DNA from 3 places in the Micromonospora soli genome. Region 1 is predicted to be linked to each of the others. Evidence: riboswitches for the same ligand, from Rfam matches in the RefSeq annotation. Region 1 holds a riboswitch; each other region holds the start of a gene.

What was found. A riboswitch is a leader RNA that binds a small molecule or an ion and turns the genes downstream of it on or off. The one in region 1 is predicted to bind cyclic di-AMP.
Region 2: it holds a riboswitch for cyclic di-AMP, as region 1 does, so the genes downstream of both, Q2K19_RS10785 (C40 family peptidase) here and Q2K19_RS28675 (LysM peptidoglycan-binding domain-containing protein) in region 1, are expected to answer to the same signal.
Region 3: it holds a riboswitch for cyclic di-AMP, as region 1 does, so the genes downstream of both, Q2K19_RS05225 (C40 family peptidase) here and Q2K19_RS28675 (LysM peptidoglycan-binding domain-containing protein) in region 1, are expected to answer to the same signal.

What each region holds. Positions count from the first base shown of each region.
Region 1 is NZ_CP130427.1:6,064,653-6,069,209, reverse strand. Features, by position in the region: gene Q2K19_RS28685 (LLM class flavin-dependent oxidoreductase) at 1-226, opposite strand, end outside; gene Q2K19_RS28680 (glycoside hydrolase family 3 protein) at 418-2,241, shown strand; cyclic di-AMP (ydaO/yuaA leader) riboswitch at 2,428-2,595, shown strand; gene Q2K19_RS28675 (LysM peptidoglycan-binding domain-containing protein) at 2,600-3,256, shown strand; gene Q2K19_RS28670 (hypothetical protein) at 3,362-3,706, opposite strand; gene Q2K19_RS28665 (MmyB family transcriptional regulator) at 3,687-3,986, shown strand; gene Q2K19_RS28660 (YbaB/EbfC family nucleoid-associated protein) at 4,162-4,557, shown strand, end outside.
Region 2 is NZ_CP130427.1:2,253,907-2,258,463, forward strand. Features, by position in the region: gene dcd (dCTP deaminase) at 65-643, shown strand; gene Q2K19_RS10785 (C40 family peptidase) at 714-1,748, opposite strand; cyclic di-AMP (ydaO/yuaA leader) riboswitch at 1,761-1,896, opposite strand; gene Q2K19_RS10790 (N-acetylmuramoyl-L-alanine amidase) at 2,133-4,160, shown strand; gene Q2K19_RS10795 (C40 family peptidase) at 4,227-4,557, opposite strand, start outside.
Region 3 is NZ_CP130427.1:1,104,277-1,108,833, forward strand. Features, by position in the region: gene Q2K19_RS05220 (FtsX-like permease family protein) at 1-1,374, shown strand, start outside; cyclic di-AMP (ydaO/yuaA leader) riboswitch at 1,603-1,750, shown strand; gene Q2K19_RS05225 (C40 family peptidase) at 1,915-2,877, shown strand; gene Q2K19_RS05230 (oxidoreductase) at 2,894-3,757, opposite strand; gene Q2K19_RS05235 (choice-of-anchor J domain-containing protein) at 4,202-4,557, shown strand, end outside.

The DNA of each region.
Region 1 (4,557 bases):
GGTTCAGCACGTTGCCGGCCAGCCGGATGCGGCTGGTCGCCGCGGCCAGGTACGACATCAGCGTCCAGGTGTCCAGGAAGCCCGGCTGGTACGGGTGGTCCTGGAAGGTGAGCAGGTCCAGGTTGGCCTGCTCGCAGCGCTTCGCCAGCGCCACCACCTGCTCGACCTGGCCGGCGACGGGCGTGATGAACCCGCCGAAGGTCAGGTCGTGTCCGTAGTCAGTCATGGTCCTCCGCCTGCGCACCGGCCCGGCGACCGCGCCGGACCTCGCCACCGTAGTCCGCGCCGGGCCGGCGCGCCCCCGCTCCCCGACCGCAAGGACTGTTCACAATGTGGGGATTGCAGTGGTGTCGGTGAATGTGAGAACCGCATAGGCTGCTGGTGATCGGCCGCACGTTCCTCCGGAAGGAGCGACCCGTGACCCGTCACCGCCCCCTCGGCCTATCCCTCCTCCTCGTCGCGGTCACCGCCGTGGCCGCACCGCCGCCGGCCGCCGCCGCCGGCCTGCCGTACCAGGACCCGACGCTGCCCGTCGCGACCCGCGTGGCCGACCTGCTCGCCCGGATGAGCCTGGACGAGAAGATCGGCCAGATGACCCAGGCCGAGCGCGGCTCGGTCACCGCCACCGACCTGACCACCTACCGGCTCGGCTCGGTCCTCTCCGGTGGCGGCTCCGCGCCCTCGCCGAACACCGCCACCGCCTGGGCCGACATGTACGACGGCTTCCAGCGGGGCGCCCTCGCCACTCCGCTCGGCATTCCGATGATCTACGGCGTGGACGCCGTGCACGGCCACAACAACGTCGTCGGTGCGACGATCTTCCCGCACAACATCGGGCTCGGCGCCACCCGCGACCCCGCCCTGGTGCAGCAGATCGGCCAGGCCGTCGCCGAGGAGATCACCGGCACCGGGGTGGACTGGGACTTCGCGCCCTGCCTCTGCGTCGCCCGCAACGACCGCTGGGGCCGCACCTACGAGTCGTTCGGCGAGACCCCGGACCTGCCGTCGAGCATGTCCACCCTGGTCACCGGCCTGCAGGGCGCCACCCTCGGCGGTCCCACCTCGGTGCTCGCCACCGCCAAGCACTACCTCGGCGACGGCGGCACCACCGGCGGGGTGGACCAGGGGAACACCCAGCTGAGCGAGGCCGACCTACGGGCCATCCACCTGCCCCCGTTCCAGGCGGCCGTCCAGCGTGGCGTCGGCGCGGTGATGATCTCCTACAGCAGCTGGAACGGCGTGAAGCTGCACGGCCACCAGTACCTGATCACCACCGTCCTCAAGGGAGAACTGGGCTTCTCCGGCTTCGTGGTCTCGGACTGGAACGGCATCGACCAGATCGACGGCGCCGCGGGCTTCACCGCCGCCGAGGTGAGCACGGCGATCAACGCCGGCATCGACATGGTCATGGTGCCCACCGCCTGGAAGACCTTCATCAGCACGCTCCGGGCCGAGGTGCAGAACGGGCACGTGCCGATGAGCCGGATCGACGACGCCAACCGGCGCATCCTCACCAAGAAGTTCGAGCTGGGCCTCTTCGAGCGGCCGTACACCGACCGGAGTTGGACCTCGACGGTCGGCAGCGCCACCCACCGGGCGCTGGCCCGGCAGGCCGTCCGCGAGTCCCAGGTGCTGCTGAAGAACTCCGCCGGCATCCTGCCGCTCGCCCGGGACAACAACAAGATCTTCGTGGCCGGCAGGAACGCCGACAACATCGGCAACCAGAGTGGCGGTTGGACCATCTCCTGGCAGGGCTCCTCCGGCAACATCACCCCGGGCACCACCATCCTCCAGGGCATCCGCGCCGCCGTCGGTCCGACCACGACGGTCACCTACAACCAGCGCGGCACCGGCATCAACAGCAGCTACCGGGCCGCCATCGCGGTGGTCGGCGAGACGCCGTACGCCGAGGGCCAGGGCGACCGCACCGGCAGCATGAGCCTGGACCGGGAGGACCTTCGGACAATCACGACGCTGCGTAATGCCGGCGTGCCGGTGATCGTGGTGCTGGTCTCCGGGCGGCCGCTGGACATCGCGGCGGAGCTGCCCAAGTGGGACGGGCTGCTCGCCTCGTGGCTGCCCGGCACCGAGGGCGCCGGCGTCGCGGACGTCCTCTTCGGCGGGTACGCGCCCACCGGCAAACTGCCGATGACCTGGATGAACTCGGTCAGCCAGCAGCCCATCAACGCCGGCGACGGCCAGGTCCCGCTCTACGCGCAGGGCTACGGCCTGACGTACTGAAGGGACGGCTGCGGGACCGGCTTGGACGGTCACTGTGGGTGATGCGTGTGCTTGTAGGGCATGTTCGGCCGGTCCGCAACTCGGAGTGGGCGGACGTCGCTCGGCCGGGTGAAGAACTTCACAAGAAGTGGGCGACCGTCCCAAACCGGACCTAACGTCGTCTCCGTTCGCGATCGCGGACACCGCAGGCCGGTAACGCCTAATTCCGCCACCGGCCGGCGGGACCTGGACCTCAGGCGGAAGCGGGGGACCCACACGTTCCTCGGTGCTCGACACCTCGGGGTGAAGCCGCCGGCCGGCGGCCGGGCTCCTCGGCCCGAACCCGACAGCTCACCTCGTCGGCGTGGAGGAATCCCACATGGCAAGTGCACATATCGCCCGTCCCCAGCGGACCACCCGGCGTCGCGTCGCCGTCGGCGCGCTCGTCGCCGGCGCGGCCACCGGCGCCGCCGCCCTCCTCGGTCCGACCGCCCCGGCCAGCGCGTCCAGCGTGAACTGGGACGCGATCGCCCAGTGCGAGTCCGGCGGCAACTGGCACATCAACACCGGCAACGGCTACTACGGCGGTCTCCAGTTCACCCGGAGCACCTGGAACGGCTACGGCGGTGGGAAGTACGCCAGCCGTGCCGACCTCGCCAGCCGCAGCGAGCAGATCGCCATCGCCGAGAAGGTCCTCGACGGCCAGGGCATCGGCGCCTGGCCGGTCTGCGGCAAGAAGGCCGGCTCGACCAAGCACTACTCGGCCAAGTCGGACAGCGGGTCGAAGAAGAAGTCGACCAGGAAGGCCACGAAGGACCGGTCGTCGCGCAGCGACCACGCCACCCACAAGCAGCGGCGTACCGCGCCGAGCACCGGCGGTGGCAGCTACGTGGTCAAGCGCGGTGACACCCTGTCCGAGATCGCCGGCGCGCACCAGGTCGCCGGCGGCTGGCACGCGCTGTACGAGCGCAACAAGGGCGTGGTCGGCGGCAACCCGGGTCTGATCTTCCCGGGCCAGCGGCTGCGCCTGCACTGAGGCACCACCGGACCCGACCTCCCCGGCGGTCCGAGCGGAACGCCCGACCGGTCTCCCGGTCGGGCGTTCCGCGCGTCTCGTCCCGTGACGCCACGCCGCAGCCGCTCAGCCCACGGCCGCCCGACCGCCTGGCTGGGGCGGCGGGAGCAGGAGCGCGGCAAGCCCCGCGCCGAGCAGGCAGACGGCGGCGTTCACCCCGACGGCGGTGGTGACCCCGCGCAGTACGGCCCCGGCGCCCTCGGTGCCCAGGCCGTGCACGACCGCGGCCAACACCGCGGACATGACCGGGATGCCGACGGTGATCCCCACCTGCTGGCTCAGCGTGGCTATGCCGGTCGCCAGGCCCTGCTCGCCGTCGGGCAGGCCGGACGTCGCGGTCACCATGAAGCCGACGATCACCACCAGGTTGGCCACCCCACCGACGAACGTGGTGACGAGCAGCAGCACCATCCACCCCCGGTCCGGGCCGAGCAGGAGCAGCGGCGCGGTCGCCTTCGCCGCCCTCTGGTCCCGGCATCCGGTGCAGACCTGCGTCTCCGGCACCAACCGGTTCCGGCATCCGGTGGTGGGGGAGTTCGACCTCGACTTCGAGATGTTGCACCTGCCCGGGAAGGCCGGCCACCGACTGATGACCTACCCGGCGGCGGCCGGGTCGCCGGCCGAGGCGGCGCTCCGCCTCCTCCACGCGGACCTCAGCGCGGAGGCCGTCGGCGTGCGCCAGCGGGCGTGAACAGACCGCCGGTCAACCGCGCGTTCCGCCGGCGGCTGGCTGCCGACACGCCGCCGGAGGTGTGTCAGGGCTGCTCGCTGTACCGGCGGACGTTCTGAGCGGTGTGGACCGCGTCGCTGTCGGGCGCGGTTGCTATCGTCACGGTGCTCCGGAAAGACGTGAAGAAAGCGCGGCTATGACCATCGACCCGTTCTCCGCGGCCGCGAGCCTCGACGAGCTGCTCACCCAGACCGAGCAGGCCCTGTCCTTCATGCGCTCGCGGGACGGTGGGCACGCCGACGGCGACCCGGGCGAGCTGCTCCGCGCCGAGGGCGCCGCGGCCGACGGCCTGGTCCGGGTGGTGGCCGTCCAGGGTGGCCGGCTCGAGTCCGTCAGCGTCGACCCGGCGTTGGCCGGGGCCGGCTGGGAGACCGTCTGCGAGCACGTGGTGGCGGCAGCCAATGTCGCGCTCGCCGAACTCGACGCGCGGGTCACCGCCTCGGCGCGGGCCGACGTCGATGCGCTCGCCGCGCGGCTCGGCGGCCTGCCGGAGCAGTCGGTGCGGCAGAAGGAGACGTTCGGCCGAGCGATG
Region 2 (4,557 bases), 3.3 Mb from region 1:
GAACAGGTGTACGAAGATGTAGTCCGACACGCAGGTCACCCGTTCTGGTCGCTATGGTGTTCCGATGCTGCTCTCCGACCGGGACCTGGTCACCGAGATCAAGGCAGGCACGCTCGCTCTGGAGCCCTTCGAGCCCACGCTGGTGCAACCGTCCAGCATCGACGTACGCCTGGACCGGCTCTTCCGGGTCTTCAACAACCACCTCTACACGCACATCGACCCGGCGGTCCAGCAGGACGACCTGACCTCGATGGTGGAGGTGCCGGAGGGCGAGCCGTTCGTCCTGCACCCGGGCGAGTTCGTGCTCGCTTCGACGCTTGAGGTGATCTCGCTCGGCGACCAGCTCGCCGGCCGGCTGGAGGGCAAGTCCAGCCTGGGCCGGCTCGGGCTGCTCACCCACTCGACGGCGGGCTTCATCGACCCCGGCTTCTCCGGACACGTCACGCTGGAGCTCTCCAACGTGGCGAACCTGCCGATCACCCTCTGGCCGGGCATGAAGATCGGGCAGCTCTGCATCTTCCGGCTCTCCTCGCCGGCCGAACACCCGTACGGCTCCGAGATCTACGGCTCGCGCTACCAGGGCCAGCGCGGCCCCACCCCGAGCCGCTCCTGGCAGAACTGGCGGGTCTGGCCCACCCGCTGAGCAGCGCCAGCGCGTTAAGCGGGGCCCCTTCCTCTACCTCACGCGTTAAGAAGGGGCCCCTGCTTGCCGCTCAGCCCGGGCGGCCGTAGCTGTTGATCTGGCCGTCGTCGACGCGTTTCATCGTGATCGGTTTGCCGGACTGGGAGGCGTGCACCACCCAGCCGCCACCGACGTACATCGCCACGTGGTGCAGGTCGCTGTAGTAGAAGACCAGGTCACCGGCGCGCAGCTCGCTGCGGCTCACCCGCCGGGTGACGTCGTGCTGCTGGGCGGCGTTGTGCGGCAGGGAGACCCCGGCCTTGGCCCAGGCCGCCATGGTGAGGCCGGAGCAGTCGTAGTGGTCCGGGCCGGCGGCACCCCAGACGTAGATCTTGCCGATCTGGGCGCAGGCGAACTTGACCGCGACCCCGGCGGGGCCGCCCGGGTAGCCGGCGGGGCAGGGGGCGGGACGCAGCGGGCCGCCGCCGCCGTTGCCGTAGACCTTGAGCCGCAGCTTCTGGAGCCGGGCGATCTCGGCGTCGATCTGCTTCTTCTGCGCCGCGAGCTGGGCCTCGGTGCGGGCCAGCTTGGCGATCATCAGGTCCAGCGGCTTCTTCTTCGCGGCCAGCTGGTCGCGCAGGTCGGCGACGGCCTGCACCTGCTGCTGCTGGCGGTGGGCGAAGCGGTCGAGCAGTTCCAGGCTGTCGACCACCTCGCCCGGCGACCGGCTGCCCAGCAGCGCGTTGACGGTGGAGAGGTTGTCCCCCTTGTAGGCGTCGGCGGCGAGCCCGCCGACCCGGCCGAGCGCGGCGTCCACCTGGGCCTGCAGCGGGGCGATCTGCTTGGCCAGCGCCGCGGCCTGCTTGCGCTTGACGGCGAGGTCCCCGCGGGTGGCGTTGACCTGCTCGATGATCGGTTCGAGCTTGTTCCAGTCCCGGTCGATCTGGGCTTCGATCTCGGCGACCGACGGTTCGGCGTGGGCCGCCGTGGCGCCGCCGGTCAGGATGACGGCGGTGCCGACCAGGGCGGCGAGGGCGGTGGTGCAGCGGGACCAGCGTGAACGCGGCGCAGCCGTCACCCGGTCGACCGACCGGATCGACGGTGGCCGCGGGGCATGGTGTGCCACCGGGCTCCGTACTCCTTCTTCCCGACCGCCTACCGGGTTAGCTGACGGGTTCGGGCGGGAAGGGAGCCGCCCTACCGCAGTGGCTGCGGATTCACCCCAGATACCTGGGTCCCCGGCTCGCCCGGAGGCGACTCGGCGGTGTCGGACCGTCACCACCCGGGCTGGGTCGTGAAGCTGCCGGTCGACGATTGACCAGAGTAGAGATGGCCGTTATCAATTAGCAACCCGAGACGCCGTGACACTCCGTACGGGAATTCGCGGCCACTCCAGCCCGGTCGAAGATTTTTTTCAACCCACATCACTATCCGGAAAGCTATTGACCACAGGGCGGGTGCGGAGTGAGGGTGAGGGTCGCAGTGACCCCCATCCCTGTCTGGAGGTTTGATGCACCTCTCACCCCCGCCGTCGGGCAGACGGATACTGCTGGCCGCCGCCGTCGCGGCGACCGCTGCCCTCGCGGCCACCGGCCCGGTGGCCGCCGAACCCATCACCGCCCCCACCGTCGACCGCCAGCAGCAGTACGCCGCGGCGGCCGGCGAGTACGGCGTGCCGCAGAACGTCCTGCTCGGCGTCTCCTACCTGGAGTCCCGCTGGGACACCCACGCGGGCCAGCCCAGCACCAGCGGCGGCTACGGCCCGATGCACCTGACCGACGCCGAGCAGGTGGCCTCGACCCCGTCCAGCGCGCACGTGGACGAGAACGAGGACCCGCGGGGCGACGACGCACGACCGCTCACCGTCGACCCGGCCATCGCCGCCGCGCCGTCCGGGGACGTGCTGCCCCAGGCGTCCCTGCAGACCGTCGACGCCGCCGCCGCGCTCACCGGCCTGTCGGTGGAGACGCTGCGCAGCGACGCCACCGCCAACATCCGCGGCGGGGCGGCGCTGCTCGCGTCGTACCAGAAGGCACTGGGCGGGCCGGTCGGTGCCGGCAGCGACCCGGCGGCCTGGTACGGCGCGGTGGCCCGCTACTCCGGCGCGGACACCGAGGACGCCGCGGCGGCCTTCGCCGACGAGGTGTACGACCAGATCGGCCAGGGCGCCAGCCGGACCACCGACGACGGGCAGCGGGTGACCCTCGCCGCCGCGGCGGTGACGCCGGACGAGTCCGGGCTGCACAAGCTGGGGCTGCGCCGCGCCGAGCGGCCGGACGGGCTGGAGTGCCCGGTCCGCGTCGCCTGCGAGTGGATCCCCGCGCCGTACGAGAAGTACGGCCCGGGCGCCGGCGACTACGGCAACCACGACCTGGGCGCCCGGCCCGCCCAGCAGAAGATCGAGTACATCGTCATCCACGACACCGAGGGCTACTTCGGTCCCAGCGTGAACCTGGTCAAGGACAAGACCTACCTGGGCTGGCACTACACGCTGCGCTCGGCGGACGGCTACATCGCCCAGCACATCAAGGCCAAGGACGTGGGCTGGCACGCCGGCAACTGGTACGTCAACGCCAAGTCCATCGGCATCGAGCACGAGGGCTTCGCCGGCCACGGCACCTGGTACACCGAGGCGATGTACCGCACCTCGGCCAAGCTGGTCCGCCACCTGGCGCTGCGGTTCCAGGTCCCGCTGGACCGGCAGCACATCCTCGGCCACGACAACGTGCCCGGCACCACCGCGGGCACCGTGGCCGGCATGCACTGGGACCCGGGCCCCTACTGGGACTGGTCGCACTACTTCGACCTGATGAAGGCGCCGTTCCAGGGCACCGGCACGCCGCACAGCGGCCTGGTCACCATCGACCCGGACTACGCCACCAACCAGCCCGCCTTCATCGGCTGCAACCAGCAGCCGCCGGGCGTGCCGAAGCCGACGCCGCCGGCCGCGCCGTGCCCGCTCCGCGGCTCTTCCTCGGTCATCCTGCACACCGCGCCGAGCGAGCTCGCGCCGCTGGTCAACGACCGCGGCCTGCGCCCGAACGGCACGCCGGACACCATGTACATCTCCGACCACGGCGCCCGCGCCTCGGCCGGTCAGACGTACGCCCTGGCGGACGTGCAGGGCGACTGGACGGCGATCTGGTACCTCGGCCAGAAGGCCTGGTTCTACAACCCGGCCGCCGCGCCCACCGCGAAGTGGGCGCAGGGCTCTGTGGTGACGCCCAAGCCCGGGAAGACCACCATCCCGGTGTACGGGCGGGCCTACCCCGAGCGGGCGGCCTACCCGGCCGGGGTGCCGTACCAGACCATCTCCCCGCTCCAGTACACCTTCGCCGCGGGCCAGCGGTACGCGGTCGGCGGGGTCCTGCCGGGCGAGTACTACCGCGCCGTCACCTTCGACGGCTCCTCGCCGGGTGACTGGACCGTGATCCGGGGCGAGAACCGGTACGTGCAGATCCAGTTCGGCCACCGCGTGATGTTCGTGAATCTGGACGACGTGCAGATCCAGCCGGCGTCGGTCGGCTCTCCGGAGTAGTCCCGTCGGGACGACGAAGGCCCCCGGTCCGCGCGGACCGGGGGCCTTCGTGCTGCTCTGGGCGGGTCAGGTGACCCGGCGGTAGCCGGCGACCGGCATGTAGGCCACCTTCGCGACCTGGACCGGTTTGCCGGTCCGGGGCGCGTGCACCATCAGCCCGTTGCCGAGGTAGAGCCCGACATGGTGCAGGTCGCTGTAGAAGAAGACCAGATCACCTGGTCGGGCGTCGGCGCGGGAGACCGCCCGGCCCTCGTTCCACTGCGCGCCCGTGAAGTGGGTGAGGTAGATGCCCGCCGCCTTGTAGGCGTACTGGGTGAGACCGGAGCAGTCGAAGGAGTTCGGCCCGGTGGCGCCCCAGACGTACGGGTCGCCGACCTGCGCGCAGGCGGTCTTGATC
Region 3 (4,557 bases), 2.1 Mb from region 1:
CGTACCCCGATCATGAGCGCGCTGTCGGCGCGGCCGCCGCGGCCCCGGCCGGCCCGGCGCACCGCGGTGGCCGCCGTGGTCCTGCTCGCCGCCGGCGTCACCTGCCTCGTCCTGTCCGGCGGGAAGAACCCGGTGCTGATCTCCACGGGCACCGTCGCCACGGCCGTCGGGGTGCTCTTCGTCGGACCGACGGCGATCCGGTTGCTGGCCGCGGCGCGCGGCGGGATGCCGGTGGCCGTCCGGCTGGCGTTGACCGACCTGGTCCGCTATCAGGCCCGGGCCGGCGCGGCGCTCGCCGCGATCAGTCTGGCCCTGGGGATCTCGGTGGCGGTCGTCGCCGGTTCCGCCGCCGCCGATTACCAGGCCAAGCGCTCGGCCGGGCTAGGCAATCTGGCCGAGGGCCAGCTCCTGGTCCGCATCGGCCGACCCAGCCCGGTGATCCCGGTACGGACCCCGGAGCAGCTGGCCAGCCTGCAGGCCCAGACCGACGCGATCGCCCGCAGCCTCGGCACGTTGACCGTGACCCCGCTCGACCGGGCGGTGGTCGCGGCGGATACCGAGCCGGGCCAGCCCGGAGGCCAGCCCGGCCATCCGGCCGTCGAGATCGGCACGCCGGTTGCCGACGGCCAGCAGATGTCGTCGTACCCCCTCTACGTGGCCACTCCGGAGCTGCTGCGGCGCTACCGGCTCGACGCCGCCGCGATCGCGGCCGACACCGAGGTGCTCACTGTCCGCACCGGTGCGCTCGAACTGGTGAACATCCCCGAACGCCGCGTCTACCCGAAGACCCAGGCCCTCCCGGACACCGGGCACTCCTCGATGCCGAATTCGCTGGTCACCGCGAGCATGATGGCCCACCACGGCTGGGAGCCCGCGCGGGTCGGCTGGCTCGTCGAGGCGGATCACCCGCTCACCCAGCGGGAGCTGACCGCCGTACAGAACCTCGCGGCGAGCGCCGGCCTGACCGTCGAGTCCCGCCACGAGCGGGCCTCGCTCACATCGCTGCGGACCGGGGCCGTCGCCGCCGGCGCGCTGCTCGCCCTCGGCATCCTGGCCATGACCGTCGGCCTCATCCGCGGCGAGGCGGCCGGCGACCTGCGCACGCTGACCGCGACGGGCGCCCCCAGGCGGGTACGGCGCACGCTCACCGCCACGACCGCCGGAGCGCTCGCGCTGCTCGGCGCCATCCTCGGCGTCGTTGGCGCGTACCTCGGGTTGGTCAGCGTCCTGCACCGCGACCTCGACGCGCTCACCGACCTACCGGTCGCGCACCTGGCCGCGACGACTGTCGGGCTACCGGTGCTCGCCGCAGCCGCCGGTTGGCTGCTCGCCGGGCGGGAACCGCAGTCGTTGGGCCGCCGTCGGCTGGACTAGTCGCCCGGATTCACATGCCGCTGATTTCTGAAAGACAACGCGGTCGATATTAGGAAGGGTTAAGAATTCGATTAGCGGAGTCTTAGGTGAACAGCATTTCCGGCACCCATTGTGCCCGCATGACCGCGCAGGGAATTGACATCAACGGCTCGTTGATTTCCTCGGGCCGTCCTCACTAATGTTGGTCAGCGTCCGTTCCGGATGTCGGTCTCCACCTGGAGTGCCCCGGGACGGCCACCGCCGAATCACCCGACGTCACCGGCGTCGCGGCGAGCCGGGGAACCACCGCAGTTTCGGGGTGAATCCGCATCCGCGGTAGGGCGCCTTCCACGCCCGAACCCGTCAGCTAACCCGGTAGGCGGTCGAGGCGGGCGCGCAGTGCTCGCCAGCCTCGAGTGGAAGGAGCCGCACCCGTTGCCACCCGTGCGCACCCGGCCCGCCGGACCGCGTCTGTTCACCCGAATCCTCGCCGTCGCGGCGGCCGCCATGGTGGCCGTCGGGCCGGCCGCGCCCGCCCACGCCGCCCCGTCGGCCGCGGACGTGCAGCAGCAGATCGAAACGGCGTTCGAAAAGCTCGAACCGGTCATCGAGCAGTACAACAAGGTCCGGACGGAACTGACCGCGAACGAGCGGAGATCGGCCGAACTCAGCCGACAGATCGAGCCACTGGGCAAGTCGGTGGAGACCAGCCGGACCCGGGTCCAGGAGATTGTGTCGGGGTACTACAAGCAGGCGCGGTCACTTTCCACAATGAACGCCCTGCTGTCTCGCAGTTCGCCGCCGACCGCGTTGGGAGATCAGCTCGCGCTCGTGAATCAGGTGGCAGATTCGGAGCAACGACAGATCACCCAGTTGTCCACCCAGCAGGCGGGCTACGACGCCGACAAGGAGAAGGTCGACGCGCTGATCGCGATCCAGCAGCGCCAGCAGGCCCAACTGGCGGCCCGCAAGAAGACCATCGACGCCGAGATCAAGCGGCTGGACGCGCTCCGCAAGCAGATCGCCGCAGCGGACGCGGCCAAGGCGGCCGCGGAGGCCGCGGCGGCCAGAGCCGCAGCCGCCGCGCAGTCGGCCGCCACGTCGAGCAGCACCTCCCCCATAACGGGGACCAGTCCGCTGTTCATCGGCGGGAAGTGTCCCGCCGTCCCCATCACCGGCAGCGGCGGCGTCGCGGCGAAGACGGCGTGCAAGCAGATCGGCAAACCGTACGTGTGGGCGGCCAACGGCCCGGACTCGTTCGACTGCTCCGGCCTGACCCAGTACGCGTGGGCCGCCGCCGGGGTGCAGCTGGCGCATTACACCGGTGACCAGTGGACCTCGGGCGTGGCGGTGAGCAAAGCCAACCTTCGTACGGGTGACCTCGTCTTCTTCTACTCCGACCACCATCACATGGGCATCTACGTCGGCAGCGGCCTGATCGTCCACGCCCCGCACACCGGCGACGTGGTCCGCATGGCCCAGCTGGCCAACATGCCGTACAGCGGTGCTCGCCGCCCCGGCTGACCGGGGGTGGTGGCTCTCAGTCGATGTTGTTCAGTTCGGTCAGCGCGTCGTCGGGAAGGGCCAGCGCGGCGGCGGCGACGTTCTCGCGCAGGTGCGCGACGGACGAGGTGCCGGGGATGAGCAGGATGTTCGGGGAGCGATGCAGCAGCCACGCCAGCGCGACCGCCAGCGGGGTGGCGGCGAAGCGGGCGGCGACCGCGTTCAGCTCCTCGGACTGCAGCGGGGAGAAGCCGCCGAGCGGGAAGTAGGGCACGTAGGCGATGCCCAGGGTGGCGAGGGAGTCGATGAGGTCGTCGTCGTCCCGGTTGGCGATGTTGTAGAAGTTCTGCACGCACACGACCGGCGCGATCGACTGCGCCTCGGCAACCTGCTCGGCGTTGACGGTGCTGAGCCCGAGATGCTTGATCAGCCCCTGCTGCTGCAGCTCCGCGAGGACCGTGAACGGCTCGGCGATGGAGCCGGGGGTGGGGCGGTCGAACCCGCCGACGCGCAGGTTGACCACGTCGAGCACGTCGAGTCCGAGCCGATTCAGGTTGTCGTGCACGGCCTGGCGTAGCTGCTCCGGAGCGAGGGCCTGCGGCCAGTTGCCCTCGGCGTCCCGCAGCGCCCCGACCTTGGTCACGATGTGAAGATCGTCGGGATAGGGGTGCAGCGCCTCCTTGATGATCTCGTTGGTGACGTACGGGCCGTAGAAGTCGGCCGTGTCGATGTGGTTGATCCCCAGGTCGACGGCCTCGCGCAGCACGGCGACGGCAGCGGGGCGGTCGGCCGGTGGACCGAAGACGTGCGGGCCGGCCAGCTGCATCGCGCCGTAGCCCATCCGGGCGACCGGGAAATCCCCCAGGCTGAAAGTTCCGCCGAGACGTGGGGTCGAAGTCATGGGAATTCCTCTCCTCGTATCGCAAATCCGCGAGCTTCCCGCCGACGCGGCCACCAAACCCTGGCCGCATCGGCCGCTGATGACCTCACCAGCATCTCCCCCGGCCGCGGCCAGCGGTCGTCGAACACCACCAACTCCACCTCGTCCGGCTCGATTTCCCGGTGGTACGCCTGCGGACCGGATGACCGGAAGCTATCGACGGAGCCCGGCCGCGCGGTGCCCCGAAACCGCATCTGGCGGTATCGGCTCACCGGACGGGTGACGCCGGAACTAACCTCTTTGTGGACCGTGGCCTGAGGAATCCGGTCGCCGCGATGGTCGGCCGGAAAGCATGCGGTAGGCCCATTGCCAAAGGCAACCATTGCCGATACGAACGTAAATGTCGTGCCGGTGAATGGCGGCCCAGACCCCGTCAACCGGCTTCACCACACCCGAGGGGGGCTAATGGCACGCAGCCGCATCGCCGCAGCAGCAGCCATCGCACTCGTCCTACCGTTCCTGGGCGTCCTACCCGCGTCAGCCGCGGCGGCCGCCCCCACCCAGCCGGCCGCGAACAAGGATCGGCCCAGCGACGTCCGCGAGCTCACGCGCAAGGACTTCACGCTGGACGGCAAGCAGGTCAAGACGCCGGCCCGATACCAGCCGCGCGCGCAGGCGCGGGCGAGGGCCGCGGCGGCGGCGACTCCGCCGGTCGGCACCGTCCGGCAGTGGCTCGGGCTGGACGACTTCCAGGGCCGGTACTACCGCAAGAACTACACGCTTCGGGCCGTCGGCAACAACATCGAGGTGTGGGTCGCCAA